Regions from separate parts of the Clostridium neonatale genome, predicted to be linked through region 1. Evidence: riboswitches for the same ligand, from Rfam matches in the RefSeq annotation. Region 1 holds a riboswitch; the other holds the start of a gene.
What was found. A riboswitch is a leader RNA that binds a small molecule or an ion and turns the genes downstream of it on or off. The one in region 1 is predicted to bind glycine.
Positions count from the first base shown of each region.

Region 2: linked by a shared signal. The riboswitch ahead of CNEONATNEC86_RS14175 (amino acid permease) and the one ahead of CNEONATNEC86_RS16570 (alanine/glycine:cation symporter family protein) in region 1 are both predicted to bind glycine.

Region 1 covers NZ_UICR01000002.1:1,078,703-1,089,296, forward strand. The annotation lists gene CNEONATNEC86_RS16550 (ABC transporter permease) at 1-479, shown strand, start outside; gene CNEONATNEC86_RS16555 (ABC transporter substrate-binding protein) at 504-1,559, shown strand; gene ndk (nucleoside-diphosphate kinase) at 1,612-2,022, opposite strand; gene CNEONATNEC86_RS16565 (acylphosphatase) at 2,215-2,487, shown strand; gene CNEONATNEC86_RS16570 (alanine/glycine:cation symporter family protein) at 2,797-4,236, opposite strand; glycine riboswitch at 4,434-4,559, opposite strand; glycine riboswitch at 4,562-4,660, opposite strand; gene CNEONATNEC86_RS16575 (phosphatase) at 4,922-5,653, opposite strand; gene CNEONATNEC86_RS16580 (D-2-hydroxyacid dehydrogenase) at 5,841-6,800, opposite strand; gene CNEONATNEC86_RS16585 (glycogen/starch/alpha-glucan phosphorylase) at 7,221-9,581, opposite strand; gene CNEONATNEC86_RS16590 (PucR family transcriptional regulator) at 10,015-10,594, opposite strand, start outside.
Region 2 covers NZ_UICR01000002.1:555,907-566,500, reverse strand. The annotation lists gene CNEONATNEC86_RS14190 (MATE family efflux transporter) at 1-569, shown strand, start outside; gene CNEONATNEC86_RS14185 (LysR family transcriptional regulator) at 896-1,804, shown strand; gene CNEONATNEC86_RS14180 (5-methyltetrahydropteroyltriglutamate--homocysteine S-methyltransferase) at 1,991-3,103, shown strand; glycine riboswitch at 3,341-3,430, shown strand; gene CNEONATNEC86_RS14175 (amino acid permease) at 3,539-4,921, shown strand; gene CNEONATNEC86_RS14170 (urease accessory protein UreH domain-containing protein) at 5,186-6,982, opposite strand; gene CNEONATNEC86_RS14165 (rubredoxin-like domain-containing protein) at 7,369-7,704, shown strand; gene CNEONATNEC86_RS14160 (DUF305 domain-containing protein) at 8,039-8,677, opposite strand; gene CNEONATNEC86_RS14155 (VIT1/CCC1 transporter family protein) at 9,140-10,018, shown strand; gene msrB (peptide-methionine (R)-S-oxide reductase MsrB) at 10,518-10,594, opposite strand, start outside.

The sequences.
Region 1 (10,594 bases):
TTAACTATCTGCCTGTTTTAAATCCAGATATAGTAACTGGTATTGCTCTTATGAGTTTGTTTATATTTTTAAAGTTTGATTTTGGATTCACTACAATGCTGCTTGCACATATAACATTTGATATACCATATGTTATTTTATCTGTATTGCCAAAATTAAAGCAATTACCCGAAAACACGTTAGAGGCTGCAGCTGATCTTGGTGCTACTCCAATATATGCTATAAGAAAAGTAGTTATTCCTCAAATAAAACCTGGAATATTTGCTGGATTTTTAATGGCTTTTACAATGTCAATTGATGACTTTGTAATTAGTTTCTTTACTACTGGACCTGGAGTAACAAACTTATCTATTGAAATATATTCAATGGCTAGAAGGGGCATAAAACCAGAAATTAATGCACTTTCTACATTAATGTTTATTACCGTATTAGCTTTATTAATAATTGTTAATAAAAAACAAAGTTTAACTGAAAAATAATTAATATAATAAGAGGTGATAGTTTTGAAAAAATTCAAGCTTTTAGGCGCATTAGCTTTATCTTCACTAATATCTATAGGACTTTTATCTGGATGTGGAAGTTCAAACAATACTGCTGATAATGGAACTGTATATTTCTATAACTGTGGAGATTATATCGATGAAGATTTATTGGCTAAATTCACCAAAGAAACCGGGATAAAAGTAGATTATTCTACTTACGATACTAATGAAATCATGTATCAAAAATTAAAAAGTACTCCTGGAAGTTATGATTTAGTCATTCCATCAGATTATATGATTGAAAAAATGATTAAAGAAGATATGGTTGAAAAATTAGATTTTAATAATATACCCAATTATGAATATATAGATGATACGTATAAAAACTTATCATATGACCCTAATAATGAATATTCTGTACCTTACATGTGGGGAACAATAGGAATAATTTATGATCCTGCTGTAGTAACTGAGCCTGTTACTAGTTGGGATATTTTATGGAATACTAAATATAGTGGAAAACAAGTAATTATGTTTGATTCTATGCGAGATACCATAGCTATAGGGTTGGATAAATTAGGATATTCTATAAATAGTACTAATCCAGATGAAATAGCTGCCGCTACAGATGAATTGGTTAAACAAAAACAAACTATGGATCCACTTTATTATGTTGATGAAGTTAAAGATAAGATGATTAATGGAGAAGCTGCTTTAGCTACTGTTTGGTCTGGAGATGCTGCATATATTATGTCTGAAAATCCAGAGCTTAAATATGTAATTCCAGAAGAAGGATCAAATAAGTGGTTTGATGCGATGGTAATACCTAAAGGTTCTAAAAACAAGGAAAATGCTGAAAAACTAATTAATTTTTTAACTGATCCAGAAAATTCAAAACAAAATGTTGATTATATTGGTTATTCAACTCCAAATAAAGCTACATATGAGATGTTAGATGATGAAGTTAAAAAATCTTATCCATCTAAAGATGTTCTTGATAAATGTGAAATATTCGTTGATTTAGGTGATAATCTAAAATTATATGATGATGCATGGATGAATATAAAAACTAAATAACTAACTTATAAATGATACCCACTATCCGAAAATCTCAAATAGTGGGTATTATTTATTTTAATTCTGAAAACCATAAATTGATTTCTTCTTCTGCACTTTCTACTGTATCAGATGCATGTACGCAATTTTCTGTTTTACTTCTAGCATATCTATGTCTTATTGTTCCTTCAGCAGCATCATCTGGACTAGTTGCACCATTTATTGCTCTTACTCTATTTACTGCCTCTTCTCCTATTAATATAATTGCTACTAATGGACTTCTTGTTATAAACGTTATTAATTCCTCATAAAAATCTTTACCTTTATGTTGAGAATAATGTTTTTCTGCAATTTCTCTTGTTGCTTTCATCATTTTTAATTCTTTTATCTTTAAACCATTAGCTTCATAACAACTTATAATATTTCCTATTATATTTCTTTCTACTCCATCAGGCTTAATTAGCACCATAGTTCTTTCCATAATAAAGTCATCCTTTCTATAAACACTCACGTTGAAATTATTCCCTAGTTTACATATATTATACTCAATTTTCAGAAAATTAGAAACACTTTTATATGTATATTATTATTTTTTTTAGAATATGCTATAATTTAAGTATTAATTCATGCTATAAGTTTCAATATATAAATAAATTACTTATACTTAGGAGGATTTATGATTAGATATTCAATAATTGTTGATGGTAAAGTTCAAGGTGTAGGATTTAGATATTTCACTCAAATGAAAGCTATGCAGTTTAATTTAACAGGTTTTTGTAAAAATCTATATGATGGTAAAGTATCCATAGAAGTTCAAGGCTTAGAGCAAGATGTCCTTTCCTTTATTGCTGCTATAAAAAAAGGAAATGGCTTTTGTCGAGTTGATGATTTAGTTTTAGATAAACTTTCTATTATAGATAATGAAAAAAAATATTCTATCAAATATTAAAACATGTTGCATCATAAAATAAATAAAGAACGTACTGAGTTTAGTGTGAATAATCGAAATAAAACTCTTATGTGGTTCTCTGCTTATGTGTAGTATTGCATTAAATATTTTAGCCTTTAAATTCTTTGAAAGAGGCTGAAGGCCGTTCCAAAATTGTTTGTCCAACACTTGTTGTCGGAGCAAACTTTTTTTGGAGCAACCTCTTTCATTAGAATTTTGGGCTGAAATATTTACGCAATCGAGCATATCATATATTGAATTTCGGTTGTTATCCACTAAACCATGATTATACGTCCTTTATTTATGTTATTATGCAAGGTCATATTCTTTATTACCTAGCTTTTCATTTTCCAAGCTATTAAAGTAGTCTTCTGTTTCTTTTATAACAACCTTTCTAAGCCCTATAAGTCCAACTAGGTTAGGAAATGCCATGCATCCATTAACTATATCTGCAATTATAAATATTAATTCCAATGGCAAGAAAGGTCCTATTGCAACAAGTACTATATATATTATTCTATATGGCATTATAGACTTAGTTCCGCATAAATATTGCATACACTTTTCACCATAATAGTTCCATCCAAGTATGGTAGTAAATGCAAAGAAAACTAATCCTATATTAACAATGTATTTTCCAATAGTGGCTATAGGTAAACCAATTTCAAAAGCTGCTGATGTAAGTCCTGCTCCTTCAATTGTTGCTCCAACTTCAAACACACCAGTGCTTCCACTTGTTAATACTATTACAAGTCCTGTCATTGTACAAATTAGTATTGTATCAAAAAATGTTCCTGTCATAGAAATCAAGCCTTGTCTTGCTGGAAAATTTGTTTTTGCTGCTGCTGCTGCTATTGGTGCACTTCCAAGTCCTGATTCATTTGAAAATACCCCTCTTGCAATCCCATTTCTAAGTGCTACAGAAACAGTTACACCTGCAATTGCACCACCTACAGCTTTAGGATTAAAAGCACTAGTTATTATTAAACCTAAAGCTTGTGGTATTGCTCTAAAATTACATGCAAGTACTATAACAGCTCCAATAATATATGCTACTGCCATAAATGGAACTATTGCTTCAGATACTTTTGATATTCTTTTAATTCCACCTAATGTTACTAAAGCTACTAATGCTGTTATGACTACAGCCGTTGCAATTTTAGGTATATTAAAATTTTGTGCTGCTGCTGCTATTGAATTAACTTGACCAAATGTTCCTATTCCAAAGAAAGCAACTCCAACACCAAACAATGCAAATAATTTAGCTAACCATTTCATACCTAACCCATTTTGTATATAGTACATAGGTCCACCACACATTTGTCCGTTTTCATCTACTTCTCTATATTTTATTGCGAGTACACCTTCTGCATACTTAGTTGCCATTCCAAAGAAAGCCGCAATCCACATCCAAAATAGTGCTCCTGGCCCTCCTGCTTTTACTGCTGTCGCAACACCTACTATATTTCCTGTTCCAATTGTTGCTGATAACGCTGTACATAGTGCTCCAAAACTTGATACATCTCCATGTGCATCATCATTTTGAGCTTCTTCATCTTTTCCAAATACATATTTTAATGCTAACGGTAATTTAAAGACTTGTAATAATTTTAAGCGAAGTGTTAGATATATTCCAGTCCCAACCAAAAGTATTAATAAAGGTGGCCCCCATATAATATCATCGATTTTTTGAAATACATTTTGAATTGTAGATGTATTCCCTGCTAATAAGAAATTTGAAAATAACATAAAAAAATTCCCCCTAATATTTTTTATCATTGGAGGAGAATAAGAGACTATACAATTCATAATTCAAAGTTTACAATTTACAATTTAGGTAGAAAACTTTCAGTTTTCTTAATTTAAATTTATCAAAAATAGCAAAGCTATTTTTATCCTCAATTATACATTGTGAATTATACATTGTGAATTGTCATGCTTCCTATCCTCTGTCCTTTTACCTGAGAGTTTCAATACTAAAAAAATTTACTACTTTAAATAATAAATGTAATAATATTTTCTTCAATATTTTGCTCCTTCGGTGCTCATTCATAAATGAGTCTCTCCAGAGGCTCGTCCAGCAACGGTCCTAATACCTGAAAGATTTGCTTCTTCGGTGTATTATAATAAATCAAAAAGAAATTATAAATAATAACTCTCCCACTGCCTTCATCCGAACATTTACATTTAATTTACCCTTAAAATTATATAGTTATTATTAACTTATTTCAAGTATTTTTAATCCCTTCTTGATAATTTTATATTTTTTTCAAAATTTGCATATAAATTAACAGACTTTTTAGTAGTTTTTTAAGCAATTACACTATTCTTTGAATATATTTAAATTCTTTTTTCTGCAAAATTATTATAAATAAAAACTGCTTTCATATAGAAAACAGTTTTTAATAAAATCGATTTTTAAATTTGAATAATTTTATATATTTAAATCAGTTAATTTTCCTTTTATTTTTAACTTTTTAAGTAACTTTTCAGGGTCAGAATTTATAATAAGTTCTTCCGGAAAATCTATAGAAGCAAGCATATCTATTGCTTCTTTAAATTCTCCTATTTTTGTACAAAAATGAGCATCACTATTCATAACTATTGTAACATTATATTTCTTACATAATTCAGCTATCTTAGTGCAATTACCCAAGCTACCAAGTCGAGAAGTAGTAAAAGAACTATTGTTAATCTCTATTAACACATCATTTTCTAAAGCACATTTCACTATTTCTTCATAATTTACGGGAATCATAGGATTCCCTAGATGCCCTACAATATCAATCTTTCCACTTTTTATTGCATTAATATATGCTCTTGTATTTTCTTCAACCGATCCCATATTGTATATCGGTTCATGTATACTTCCAATTACTATATCAACCTTCTCTAAAGTTTTATCATCCATATCCATCTTACCATCATGGTTCAATATATTAGCCTCAACTCCATAAAGCATAGTTACACCATACATTTCTCTAGGTAACACTTTGTAGTTATTAAAATACCAAATATGTGGTGCATTTGGCATCATACATCCATGTTCAGTAGTTCCAAGAACTTTGATACCTTTTTCTGATGCCGCCTTCGCATTTTCCATTAAAGTTGAATAAGCATGACCGCTAACTATTGTATGAGTATGTACATCTAATGCATATTTCATCAAAACATTCCTCTTTTCATTAAGTTTATAATTCTATATTTATATTATCATAGTAGAAATTTAAATTAAACCTAATATTCTTGTTAAATATTAGTAAAATACTGATATATTAAATTAAAATATCCTTGCCTATCTAAACTTTATAAAACAATAGAACTATGCCAATGACATAGTCTTATTATACATATTAAATATCTACTCTATTCCTTTTTTGTCCTCTATTATAAGCTCTTATATTTTCCAATAAATCTGTAAATAGTCTATCTCTAGCTTCTTCACTTGCCCATGCTATATGAGGCGTCATAATTAATTTTTCAGTGTTTTTTATACTAAGTAAAGGATTATTATTTGGTATTGGCTCTGCTTCAAATACATCCAAAGCTGCTCCACCAATTATTTCTTCATCTATAGCTTGTGCTAAATCTTCATCTACAACAATAGGACCTCTTCCCACATTAATTAATATTGCATCTTTCTTCATCATAGTTAAAGCTTTATAATTGATTAATCCTTTTGTTTTCTCATTTAAAGGTGCATGAATTGATATAACATCACATGTTTTTAACAGTTCTTCCAATTCAACTCTCACAAAATTAGAATCTGAATTTTTACCTGATGTAGAATAATAAACTACTCTTGCACCAAAAGCTTGCGCAATTTTGGCCACTTTTTTCCCTATATTGCCCAAACCTATTATTCCCCAAACTTTTCCTGATAGATCATTATAAGTTCTTTCTAAGTTCGTAAACATTCCACTCTTTGAGTATTCTCCACTTTTTACGAAATCATCAAAATACCTTATGTTATCATATAAAGTAAGTAATAACGCAAAAGTATGTTGAGCAACAGTTCCAGTTGAATATCCTGCAACATTTGTAACCGCTATCCCATTTTCTTTTGCATATTCAATGTCTATATTATTATACCCTGTAGCCATTTCACATATTAATTCTACATTATTTGCAGATTTTAAATTGTTTCTATCTAAAACAACTTTATTTGTTAAAATGATATTTGCATCCTTTATTCTCTCTTCAACATCATCCTTTTCTGTTTTATCATAATAAGCAACTTGTCCAAATTCATTTAGTTTAATATAATCAACATTTCCTAATGTTTTTCCATCTAAAACAACTATGTTTCTCATAATTATTTGCTATTTTATAAGTTATTCACCCTATAAAATAACCTTCGCCTCCAATCACATATTAAATTTATAATACTTTATAATAAATCATATCTCAAATATAATTGAATGTAAATACATAGAAATTTATTAGTACAATTAGTTTTATATCACAAGAAATTACTAAACATATACTAAATAAATAATCATTTATACATATCATAGATTATAAAAAATTAGTATTCTATTCTTATTAAAGGTATCAACTTATAAAGAGAAAAATATAAAAAATATATACTTATATAAAAATAAAGAAATGCAATATATGAATATGCGTAGTATTTATATTAACCTCTGCTAAGTCAAATTTTTCTACACTCTATCATATATTGAATTTCGATTATTTTTCACTAAACTTTGATATTACATCATTTTTATATTTTATTGTACCTTAGCTGGTTCTATATGCCAAATCTCATCGCAATATTGCTTTATAGTTCTATCACTTGAAAATTCACCTGAATTACTTAGGTTAGCTAAGCACTTTTGAGCCCATTTCTTTTTATCTTTATAATCTTCAAATACCTTATCTTGAGCTTTCTTAAACAAATCAAAATCTGCAAGCAAAAAGTATTGATCACCTTCTTCTAATAGTGCATTATATATATCTTCAAAATAACCTGTTCCACCATCATTTAGCATTCCATTAATTAATGTATCAATAACTCTCTTGATACATGGATTATTTCTATAGTATTCTTTTGGATTATAGTTATTCTTTAATTTTTCAATATCCTCAACTCTTAATCCAAAGATATAGTTATTTTCTTCACCACTTGCATTTACTATCTCAATATTAGCTCCATCATATGTTCCAAATGTTGGTGTGGCATTTAACATGAACTTCATATTTCCAGTTCCGGATGCTTCTTTACCAGCTGTAGAGATTTGTTTTGATAAATCTGATCCTGGGAATAATTTCTGAGCATATGATACTCTATAATTATGAACAAAAACAACTTTAATTCTTCCAACTGAAATTGGATCACCATCTATAAGTTTTGCTATTTCATTTATAAGCTTAACTATACCTTTTGCTCTTCTATATCCCGGAAATGCTTTAGCGCCAAATATAAATGTAGTTTTTGGTATCTCAATATTAGGATTTTCTTTAATTCTATAGTATAGATCTAAAATATACAATGCATTTAATAATTGTCTCTTATATTCATGTAGTCTCTTTATTTGAATATCAAAGAATGAATCAGGATCAACTTCTACACCTTCTTCTTGTCTTATATAAGCAGATAATTGTGCCTTCTTTTCTCTCTTAATTTTCATAAGATTGTTCAATACTTCATCATTATCTTTAAATTTATCTAATCCTTTTAAAATACTTAAATCTTTTACCCACTCCTCAGTACCTAATAATTCTGTAATAAATTCAGATAATTCTGGATTACAGAGTCTAAGCCATCTTCTTGGAGTTATACCGTTAGTTTTATTTTGAAATTTTTCTGGATATAAATTGTACCAATTATTAAGTTCTTTATTCTTAAGAATTTCTGTATGAAGGGCCGCTACTCCGTTTACTGCACTTCCAACATAAATAGCTAAATTAGCCATTCTTATTTGATCATTTGTAACAATTCTAAAGTTCCAAATGGCACCTTCATCATATCCCTTTTGTCTTAATTCATTAATTAATGCGTCATTAATTTGATATGCAATTTGTAATATTCTTGGGAATAATCGTTCTATTAACCTTATATCCCATTTTTCTAAAGCTTCTGCAAGTATTGTATGATTAGTATAATTAAAGAATTTTTTTGCAATATCTAAAGCTGTATTAAATTCTACCTTTTCTTCATCAACTAGTATTCTCATAAACTCAAGTATAGATATAGTTGGATGCGTATCATTTAGCTGAGCTACATTGTATTTTGCAAAGTCAGAAAAATCATTTCCATAAGTAGCTTTATATTTCTTTATTATATCTTTCATAGATGCACTAGAAAAGAAGTATTGTTGTCTAAGTCTTAATATCTTTCCTGCTTCTGCAGTATCATTAGGATATAAAACCCTTGATATATCTTCTGCTTTATTTCTTGCTGATACTGCCTCAATATATTGTTGATTATTAAATAAATTGAAATCAAATTCTCTTAATGCTTCACACTGCCATAATCTTAATGTATTTATATTTTTAGTGTCATATCCTATTATAGGAACATCATATGGAACAGCTTTTACCTTCATGTCTGAAAAAGTTATTATTTGAACTTCATCATCTTTTCTTATACTCCAGCAGTCTCCATATTTTAACCAATTATCTTCACATTCAGTTTGAAAGCCATTCTCTATATTTTGCTTAAACAACCCATTGCTATATCTAATTCCATAACCAACCAAAGGCATTTCCATTGTTGCTGCTGATTCAATAAAGCATGCTGCAAGTCTTCCAAGTCCACCATTTCCGAGTCCAGCATCTTCTTCAACTTCTTCAATCTTATTTAAATCTAAATTTAGTTCATTAAATACTTCTTTAACTTCATCATATAAACCTAAATTAATTAAGTTATTTCCTAAAGCTCTACCCATTAAATATTCAGCGGAAAGATAATAAGCCATTCTGCCTTGATTATACCTTTTGCTTGTTTCATTCCAATTATCAACAATTTCCTCCATGATAGTTAATGAGATTGCATTAAAAATTTCATAGTCTTTTGCCTCTTCTAGTGTTACTCCATGTTTTACCTTTAAGTAACGCTTTACCCCTTCTTTTATTGATTGCTTATCCATTTTTTTCACACCTTTCATGAATTTCTCAAACTTAATATTCCATAGCTACCACAGCTACCATAACTGTAAATAAGTTATCATTAGATTATATATAGTTTTTCTTTGATAGTATTATAATAAATTATTTTATATGATATTATCAATTTTACATTTAGATATCAAGAATACCAATAAACATTATATTAAAATACCTATTTAATATTGCACAATTCTATTCATAAAATTTTCTTATCATTATTGTTTTGATTAAAACAACATATTTAAATCTATTATATTTTATCAACATATAACTTAATTTATCTAATTATGAATTTTTTTATTTAATTTACAAATTATAGTATATATTATATCAAAGTTTATCTAAATAAAAAAGTCATAATCTATTCATATTATATAGATTATGACTACCATTATTATTATTTAGTTAAATCATCTAATTTTGTTTAAGATAATTTTTATTTGTGTTTATTTTTTGTTTCCAAACATAAAATGCTATTTTAAATAGACATGCATCATTGAATTTTCTAATATCGCATCCTGTATACTTCTGAATTTTATCCAAACGGTATATTAATGTATTTCTGTGGACATATAGTTGCTTTGCCGCTTCACTTAAATTAAGATCAAGCTTCATAAATGTTTCTATTGTTTTGATTATATCTTCATCCATTTGTGAAAATGCTTCCTCAAATTTTTCATTAATCTTGACCTTAATATCATCATTTAGCCCCTCAAGCATTTCTTCAAAAAGCAAATCTTCCTGACTATATATATTATTTAATATCTTATATTTTTTTCCTAGCTCTATTTTATTCATACATTTTAAATATATAGACATCAGATTTTCATAATCATCTATTTTGCTATAACTGATATAACATTTTTTATAAACAGAAGTATTTATTGTTTCATTTATACTTGATACATGCTCTTCAATATCTTCAAATACACCAATTAAATTTATACTTTCATTATACTTTAATATTATTACTTCAGTATTATCATAAATATTT
Region 2 (10,594 bases), 520 kb from region 1:
AAATATCTGCATTTTTATGTTGTCCATTTGATGCACTTGGTTCAACAATGGCGGTATATGCTGGACAAAATGTTGGGGCTAGAAAGTTAGAGCGTATAAGTCAAGGAATAAAGAGCAGTATAATTATAGGATCAGCATATTCAATAATAGCTCTTATTGTATCAATTTTCTTTGGAAAGAGCATAGCATTAATATTTATAGATAGTAGTGAAGCACAAATACTTTCACAAGTAATTAAATATTTAATAATGACAGCAACTTTTTATATTCCATTATGTTTTGTAAATGTAGTACGTTTTACTATTCAGGGAATGGGATATTCAATGTTTGCAATACTTGCTGGAGTATGTGAGATGATAGCAAGAACAGTGTGTGGATTTGTTTTAGTTCCTATATTTGGATATATAGCAGTATGTTTTGCTAGTCCAGTTGCATGGATATGTGCAGATGCATTTTTGATACCAGCATATGGTGCTGTATTAAAGGATTTAAAGAAAGAGATTGATATAACAATACATGAAGAACAAATGTTAGAAGGAGAGGTTGTAAAAGAGAATATAGAAATATAACTTGTAAAATTGATACCTTCTAGCATATCAGTTAGAAGGACTTTTTTATTCTTTAGGAAATTATATTCATGGATAATCTGTGGATAATTCATTTTTAAAAATATTGCAATAAACTAAATGCATAGTTCCTAAAGAATAAAAAATAAATTATATGCGCCTGGTCTTTTCTTCGGCAAGCTCAGAAAATCCAGAGTGCGCTGAAAAAAATCGACGGCTTAAAGGATTACGTTTTATAAAAGCTATTGTATTCTATTGGATTTGTATTTTTATAGAAGACTATATCATAGTCGCCTTGGCGATTTTTTTATTTTTAAGGTGGTGATAAAATGACATTACAGCAATTAAAATATGCAATTGAAATTGCAAAATGTGGATCAATTAATATTGCTGCTAGAAAGCTTTTTATTACTCAGCCAAGTCTTTCTAATGCAATTAGAGAACTTGAAACTGAACTAAATATAAGTATTTTTCAGCGTACAAACAGAGGAATTAGTGTTTCAGTTGATGGAGCAGAATTTTTAGGTTATGCACGACAAGTAGTTGAGCAAACAGAACTGTTAGAAAAACGATATTTTAATACAAAGCCTTCAGCACAACATTTTTCTGTATCAACTCAGCATTATGCCTTTTCTGTCAATGCTTTCGTTAACTTAATAAAAGAATATGGAAATAACGAATATGAATTTAGTCTAAGAGAAACGAAAACCTATGAAATTATTGACGATGTAAAAAATCTTCGAAGTGAAATAGGAGTTTTATATTTAAATGAGTTTAACTCAAAAATTCTTAATAAACTCTTTAAGGAAAACAACTTAAAGTTTACAAAGTTATTTGTGGCAAAACCACATGTATTTATTAGTATAAATAACCCTCTTTCAAAGCAAAAAGTAGTAACTATTGAAGATTTGAAGGATTATCCATATTTATGTTTTGAGCAGGGAGAATATAATTCATTTCATTTTTCTGAAGAAATACTAAGTACTCTTTCTCATAAAAAAAACATAAAAGTTAGTGATAGAGCAACTCTTTTTAATCTATTAATTGGATTAAATGGGTACACTATATCAACGGGAGTTCTAAGTTCTGATTTAAATGGAAATGATATTATTGCTGTACCTCTAGATGTCAATGAAGAAATAATAGTTGGTTGGATTTCACATAAAAGTATTAAGCTTAGCAAACTTGCGAATATTTACATTGATGCATTAAATGAAATTATTTCAGAATTTATATAAGATTTATTTCTAGTGCTTTTAAAAACAAGATTTACATATTTCAGCTATAGTATAAAACTATAACAAGTAATAGTTTTTTGGAGTTACACTATAATTAAATTTATATGATATGATTACTTCAATAAAAATTTTTGATAAAAGATTGTTTTTAAAATTAGATTAACAATTTTTATAGGAGGAATAATTATGAATAACAATGCACCGTTTAAATATGATATTGTAGGAAGTTTTTTAAGACCTGATTATTTAAAGAAGGCAAGAAGTGAATATGCAAATGGAAAAATTACAGCAGAAGAGCTAAAAAAAGTTGAAAATGTAGCAATTACAGATTTAATTACAAAACAGAAAGCAGCTGGACTTAGAGTTATAACAGATGGAGAGTTTAGGAGGAGTTCATGGCATCTTGATTTTATGTGGGCATTTAATGGTGTTGGACATGAGAAGACAAAGGATGGAATTCCGTTTGATGGAGAGGCAGCATTAATTGATGACACATTCCTTATTGGAAAAGTATTTGTTAACAGTCATCCTTTTGTTGAACATTTTAAATTTGTAAAACAATTTGAAGATGATAATACTGTTGCTAGACAGACAATTCCTGCACCAGCACAGTTTTTATTTCAGATGATTATCCCTGAAAATTTGGAAAAAACAAAAGCCATTTATCCAAACGAAGAAGAGTTGATTTTAGATATTGCAGATGGATACAAAAAAGTTATTAAAGACTTATATGCAGCAGGATGCAGGAACATCCAGTTTGATGATTGTACATGGGGAGTATGCGTTGATCCTAATGCTTGCTTAATTTTTGGTACTGATGAAGATGGCCTTCAAGATAATATTGAAAAATTAATAAGAATCAATAATCTTGCTATTGAAGGTAAGCCAGAAGACCTTGTAATTAACACTCATATATGTAGAGGAAATTTTCATTCTACATGGGCGTGCCAGGGAGGTTATGACAGTGTAGCAAAAGATCTCTTTGCAAAAGAAAATGTACAGGCCTTTTATTTGGAATTTGATGATGAACGTTCTGGTGATTTTGAATCACTTAAATATGTAGGTAAAGATAAGAAAGTTGTATTAGGACTCATTACAACAAAATCTCCTGTACTTGAGAATAACGATGATATAATTAAACGTATCAAAGAAGCTTCAAAATACATTCCATTGGAACGCTTATGTTTAAGTCCTCAGTGTGGATTTGCATCTACGGAAGAAGGTAATAAACTTACAGAAGAAGAACAATGGGCAAAATTGAAACTGGTTCAGGAAGTTGCAAAAGAGGTATGGAAATAAAATTATTGATTTAAAAAGAATATTATTTAAGCGGACTTGAAATATAGTCTGCTATTTTTATGAAAAATGTTTTTCTAAATTAAAATAAAAAACTTGTAAATTTTACAAAAAAGTATTAGTATATAATAAGAAATTTAATAATTCAGATGAAGATAGCGGGAGAGTTATGGCTATGGCTATACACCGAAGAAGTAAATCTTTCAGGTACCTAATAACATATTAGAGATGACCGCTATTGGATGAATCCTTGGAGAGACTCTTTATAATGAGCACCGAAGGAGAAAGCTGTATAGCGAAACTCTCAGGTAAAAGGACAGGGTAGTTAACATATATTAAAAAGTAATTTATATTTAATTACTTTATTTAGACCTTATCTATTCATAATTTGTATCTCCAACTAATAAATATTCATAATTTTGAAAGGCGGAGAATAATATGTCAGAAAATGAAAACTTGTCTAGAGGCCTTAAAAATCGTCATGTTCAATTACTTGCAATTGGAGGTGCAATTGGTACAGGCTTATTCCTTGGATCAGGCAGGTCTATTAGCTTGGCTGGCCCATCTATTTTATTTGCGTATGCCATAACAGGAACAGTTTGTTTTTTTATTATGCGCGCCCTTGGAGAACTATTACTTTCTAACTTAAACTATCATTCATTTGTAGATTTTGTACATGATTATTTAGGAAACGGATCAGCATTTATTACTGGATGGACATATTGGTTCTGCTGGATTTCACTTGCCATGGCTGACTTAACTGCTGCTGGACTTTATATACAATACTGGTTTCCCAATATAGCTCAGTGGGTTCCAAGCCTTATAGTTCTTATAGTTTTACTAATTATGAATCTTACAACAGTGAAGTTGTTTGGAGAAATGGAATTCTGGTTTGCATTAATTAAAATTGTTGCAATTTTAGCATTAATTATAATTGGTACATTTATGATAATAAAAGGATTCTCTACAGATGCTGGTACATCTAGCTTTACAAACCTTTGGAATAATGGTGGTTGGCTCCCAAATGGAATAAAAGGTTTTGTACTTTCATTTCAAATGGTTGTATTTGCTTTTACTGGAATTGAATTAGTTGGATTAACAGCTGGTGAAACTGAAAATCCAGAACATGTTATTCCAAAAGCCATTAATAATATTCCAATTAGAATTATTATTTTCTATATTGGGGCGCTTATTGTTATTATGAGTATATACCCATGGAATTCAATTAATCCAGATAAAAGTCCATTTGTACAGGTATTTAGCGCAGTAGGAATTACAGCAGCAGCAAGTATTGTAAATTTCGTTGTACTAACATCAGCTGCATCTGCTTGTAATAGTGGTATTTTCAGTACAAGCCGTATGGTTTATTCTCTTGCTAAAGAAAATAATGCACCTGAGTCAATGAAAAAATTAACACCTAATCAAGTACCTTCTAATGCTATAATATTCTCTGCAGCTGTGATTTTTATTTCAGTTATTCTGAATTATATTATGCCAGAAGGGGTATTTGTGCTAATTACAAGCATATCAACATTCTGCTTTATCTTTATTTGGACAATTATAGTTATTTGTCATTTAAGATATCGCAAAACTAATCCTGAACTTGCATCTAGGAGCAAATTCAAAATGCCACTGTACCCAATTGCTAATTATATAATTTTAGCATTTTTAATTTTTGTTATAGGTATATTAGCACTTAATAAAGAAACTCGTGTGGCTTTATTTGTAACACCAGTATGGTTTATAATGCTTGGGGGGATTTATAATATACTTAAATTAAAGACGAAAAATGAGGAAGCTGTCAAAGGAGATTTAGTATAGAATTCAAATTATAGATATATTACTTTAGCGTACTTAGGAAATCCGGAAAATTTAATAAATTATTTTTAAATTCATTAGTGAACTCTAGCATTTTTATCATCTAATATTAATATGGTAAAAATGCTAGAGCCTTTTTTTATTCTATTGGATTTATGTTTTATAGGTGATTATATCATAGTCGCCTTGGCAATTTTGTTATTAAATTTTAACTGGAATAATATGTTAATATAGAATATACGAATATACCAGTAAAAATTAATGAATTTAATTATCTAAAAAATTTTTACGAACATCTTCTAAATTTACATTTTCCAAAGAATCTGTTACTTCGATTCCAATTGCAGCTATATTGTTATTGACTACTACATATGATCCACTTTTATCTATATTAAAATCTACGTCTATAATACCTTTCTTACCTGTAAATGTAGTTACAACATCACCAGTTTCTCCATCATATAAGGTGAAAGTGCTATCTGGATTATCATATGAATCAAGATCTAATGAAAGGTTTGTTTTTATGCCTTTTTCTAATACTACTACAAGTGGTTCAAATTCATAACCGGTTCCCTTAATATTTAAACTCTGTGTATCTCCAGAAATATTAGCCTTTTTAATCAATCTATCAGTTGAAACCTTACTTAAATCATCACCATATATACTTGGAGTTTGCTCAGCATCAGTTACTGTATTACCTGTGCAGCAACTCATTCCACTACTTGGTTGTGGCAATGATGGATCTGCCTTAGATGTATCCACAGAATCAAGATTATCAGTAACCTTAATAACTCCTCTTATCATTCCCATCCAACAACTGAAATTTATATCTTTATCTTCTGGAGTAAATTCAATTATGTTTTCACCAGAATTTAGAGTTTTCTGTATATTTAAAGATGGTATTACCACAGCATTATTACAGGAATTTAACTTACTTCCTGTTATTATCCACTTAACAGGCATTCCTTTTTGTACATAAAATACATTAGGTGTATACCCATTATTATCTGCTGTCATATTTATTATTTGAACTCCATTTTCAATAGTTGGTTTAGCTATATTAGTTTGAGATGCATTTGCTGAAGTACCTTGTGCTAATGTTCTTATATTAGGAAGGCCAAAACCTGCAAGTGCAAGGCCTCTATTTCCCATTATTAATCCAAGTATTATTACTAAAAATCCACTAAACTTTAATAATTGTTTTGTATAACCTTTGCTTAAAAATCCAGATATAGCCCCAAAGCCTAACATTAAAGGAACTGTTCCTAAAGAAAATACAAACATTGATAATGCTCCATTCATTGCACTACCAGTACCTAATGCATAAAGCTGCATTGTTTGCAAAGGGCCACAAGGCATTAATCCATTTAACATTCCAACTAAGAAAGGAGTTTTAGGTTTCTTTTTTGTAGAACATGAAGACCAGGGTAACTTAATATTAAGCTTTCTAAAAATAGAGAATCCTGCCATGTTTAATCCCATTATAACCATAAATACTCCTGCAAATATTTGAAGCCCTGCTTTCACATTAAGTGATAATGATAGGACAGAACCTAAAGCACCTACAATAGCACCAATAATTGTATAAGAAGTTACTCTTCCTGCATTATATAAAATTGCAGGCATTAAAGTCTGAAACTTACTTTTTTCTTCTTTTAAAATACTTTGTGTAAGCATTATACCGCCACACATACCAACACAATGAATTGATGTAAGCATACCAACAATAAATAATACCATATAAGATGCATTATTTAGAGCAGAGCTCATATCAAATCCCGCAGTAGAATTACCAATTAGTAAAATAGCAGCAACCACAACAAAAAAGCCTGCGAATTTAATATTATTTGAATTTTTTGTACTATAACCAGCTTTCTTAATAGCTTCTTTTAATTGTTCAATATTGCAAATCACACTATCATATTCAACAGTTACTTGCTGAGCACTATAGCTAGCAATTACATTTACAACTCCATTAACTTTCTTTAATGCACTCTCTACTTTGCCTTCACATGAAGTACATGTCATGTCATAAACCTTAATAATCTCTCTTTTGATCTTCATATTTGCCTCCATCAAATTACTTTATTTTATTTCAAAATATATTTAAATAGTAATTTATCTTTAGATATATTAATTTTAGTAAAAAGTTGTGAAGATTTTATGAGGATTAAAGAAATAGAAAATATATTTAATTATGTAATTACATATAAGAAGCTTTAAATTTATAACGATAATGAGTTTTTATCCATTTTAAGATTATAATTTGATGAATTGTTAGAATTTTAAAGAAACATTAAGATAACTCTGTTAAATCAGTATTTTTCTTTAAAAATAATTATTATTTGAACTTTGAATAAAGTAAAATAAAAATCTATAATTATAGTTAAATATATAGTAATGAAATATTTATTATATATTTAACTTTTAAAATAAATGGAGGTATTATTATGAAAAAATTATTTAAATGTACAGTATGTGGATTTATAAGTGAAGGTGAAGAAGCTCCTGAAAAATGTCCAAAATGCAACATGGGTAAAGAAAAATTTGTTGAATTAAGCAAGGAAGATGCAGATAAGATCTATCAATCTGACAGAACTAATGATATTCATGCAGAAATCATAGTTTTAGCTGATAAAATTGCTAAACTTTGCAATGAAGGCATAGAAATAAAATTAGATCCTATGTGCGTAGCAGCATTTGAAAAAGCAAAAAATGAGGTTTGGACAATAAAGCAAAGATCAAAAGCTGAATTAGCAGGACACATGAACAAAGGAAAGTGGTAAAACGAGATTTATTCTAATATAGAAAACATAAAAACTAAATTATTATAAATTCTACGTAAATCCATAGTCTATCCATATGTTTCTTATTTGAACAATGGACAGGCTATGAATTCTAATGTATAAGTCAACAAATTCTATAACATATATTATGAAATTAATCTGTTTATTACATAGCTCAAGTAATATTATGAAAAGCTTCTGATTATACTCATAAAATGAGTATTCTTTAAATACCATTCTAAAATATTCAATTAATTTTTGTCCAATCTATAAGAAAAGAGTACTACTCAATTTTAGATTTGGCTTTTAATATCAATTCATCTTTTTCAGGTGGTTATTTAATAGTTTGGATTATGCTTTCCATTTGTTGTATTTCTTTTGTCTGTGTATCAATTATATTTTCAGCCATATTTTTTATTGTGTTATTATCAGTATATTTTAAAATTGTTTCTGACATATCTATTGCCATTTGATGATGAGTAATCATTCCTTTAGCAAATGCTTCATCTACGTTTTTAAATGTTTGATGAGACATAGTATGGTTAGCCGTTTTATTATACTCCTTGAAATAATCAGTTTCTTTATCAGTATCTATTTGAATATTTTTTTTAAGTTCTTGAATTAATTGTTTCATATCTTCAATTTCTGAAACTTGAACATTGATTATATCATTAGCAATTTTTTTTAGTTCTTCATTTTCTCCACCATGTTGTAAAAAGTTTTCAGACATACTAACAGCAGATTCATGGTGTGGGATCATACCGTAAAGAAAGTCAATAGATGCATCACCAGTATGAGGTATTCCATCCATTTCACTCATCATGGTATCCATTAATTTATTATCTTTATCTAAATAATTTATCATATTTGGATCTTGAATATTATTGTTATTATGATATATAAAGATACCTCCTGATACTAATATTATACAAATTAGAATACCACTAATCAAAAATTCACTTTGTTTTATCATTTTTTTATACTCCTTAATTTATAAATTTTAATTTATGAAGTTAACATATGATCTGTAAACTTTAAATTAATTGTATTTTAACAAATAAATATGTAGATTATATGTAGACAGGAATGTGTGTATATATATTAACAATATTGATAATTATATCCAATAGTTGTACAATAATAAAAAAATAGAGATTTATAAAAACAATAATTATTATTAACTTATTATTAATATTATAATATAAGGGGAAATGTGAAGTGGATAAAACAAAGAAGAAAGATTTATTTTAACGTAAGAGTTATTTTATTTGTAATTGATGAGATTGCAAAAATATATATGCTGAATCAAGAAATTCAGTGAGAAAGTTATTAGATTATATTATTTAGAGAACATATGTAATATAGAATTCTAAATTTAACATATATAACATAAATAAAATTCATTTTCATATAATTAAGTTAAGGAGTAATAGAAATGAATGATGATGATTTTATAAAACTAGTAAAAAAATTACAGTCAGATGAATTGACTGAAAAACTAATATATATGAGAATTGCTGAAGATACTAATAATGTTGAGGATAAGAAGACTTTGAGATTAATAGCTAGTGAAGAACAAAAGCATTATGATGTTTGGAAAAGATACACAAAGCGTGATGTAAAGCCTAATCGAGCACTTGTATTTTGGTATACATTGTTATCTAAAATATTAGGATATACATTTGCAGTCAAAATAATGGAAATAAGACAAAACAAATATATTAATAAATCAATAAAGATATTATTAGAAAAAAATATACCAGAATCAGTGATAGTATTTACAGAGGAACAGGTGCATGAACAGAAATTATTAGGAATGATAGATGAAGATAGATTAAAATATGTAGGGTCTATGGTTTTGGGATTAAATGACGCATTGGTAGAATTTACTGGATGTTTAGCAGGATGGTCGTTTGCTATGCAAAGTAATAAATTAATTTCTTTAGCAGGACTTATTACAGGAATATCTGCTACACTATCTATGGCTTCTTCAGAATATTTATCAGCTAAAAATGAAGGCAATAAAAATGCGGCAAGATCAGCAATTTATACAGGAGTTGCATATTTGATTACAGTGGTAATATTAATTCTTCCATATTTATTATTACCAGATAATATGTACATGATGTCATTAGGGGTTATGTTAATTGCAGTTATAGTAATAATTGCAGCATTTAATTATTACATCTCAATTGCTAAGGATTTATCATTCAAAGAAAAATTCAAAGAAATGTCTATTGTTAGCCTTTCAGTAGCCGGAGTATCCTTTATTATTGGATTATTAGTAAAAAGATTTCTAGGAATAGATATTTAATTAGCCTAATGGAAGAAGAAAAATAAAAGACAGTAGAGATTTTGTATAAAAACAAAATTCTACTGTCTTTTAAGTGCATTATGAATTTTAGTATAAAATTAAAAAGGCTTATTTTCTTTCATTAATATCAAAATCACTTTTGGGAATATGAGGAGATTTTTTATTAGCCACATATATCAATCCTTTTGTATGAAATTATCTATTATATAATATATATAGTTTAAAAGTATGATTTTAGAGTTTTTTAGATTTTAAAAGAAAAGAATTATAGAATTAATATGTGTTTATGTGTAAGAATTTGCTTATTTATTGCGGACTGGAGCAAGTATATATTTATTTATAAAAGCTATTAAAGCATATGAAAATAAATCTACATCATTAATAAAGACAAAATAAAATATACTATCCTTAAAAACTTAGAATAGCATATTTTAAATTTGCTTTATTTCTTCTATTTGTGCAAAGCGATTAGTAATAATTTCTTTGCAATTTTTTAGTTTTATAATTTATCTAAATATTCACCATATCCTAGTTCATCCATTTTATTTTTTGGAATGAATTTTAATGAAGCTGAAT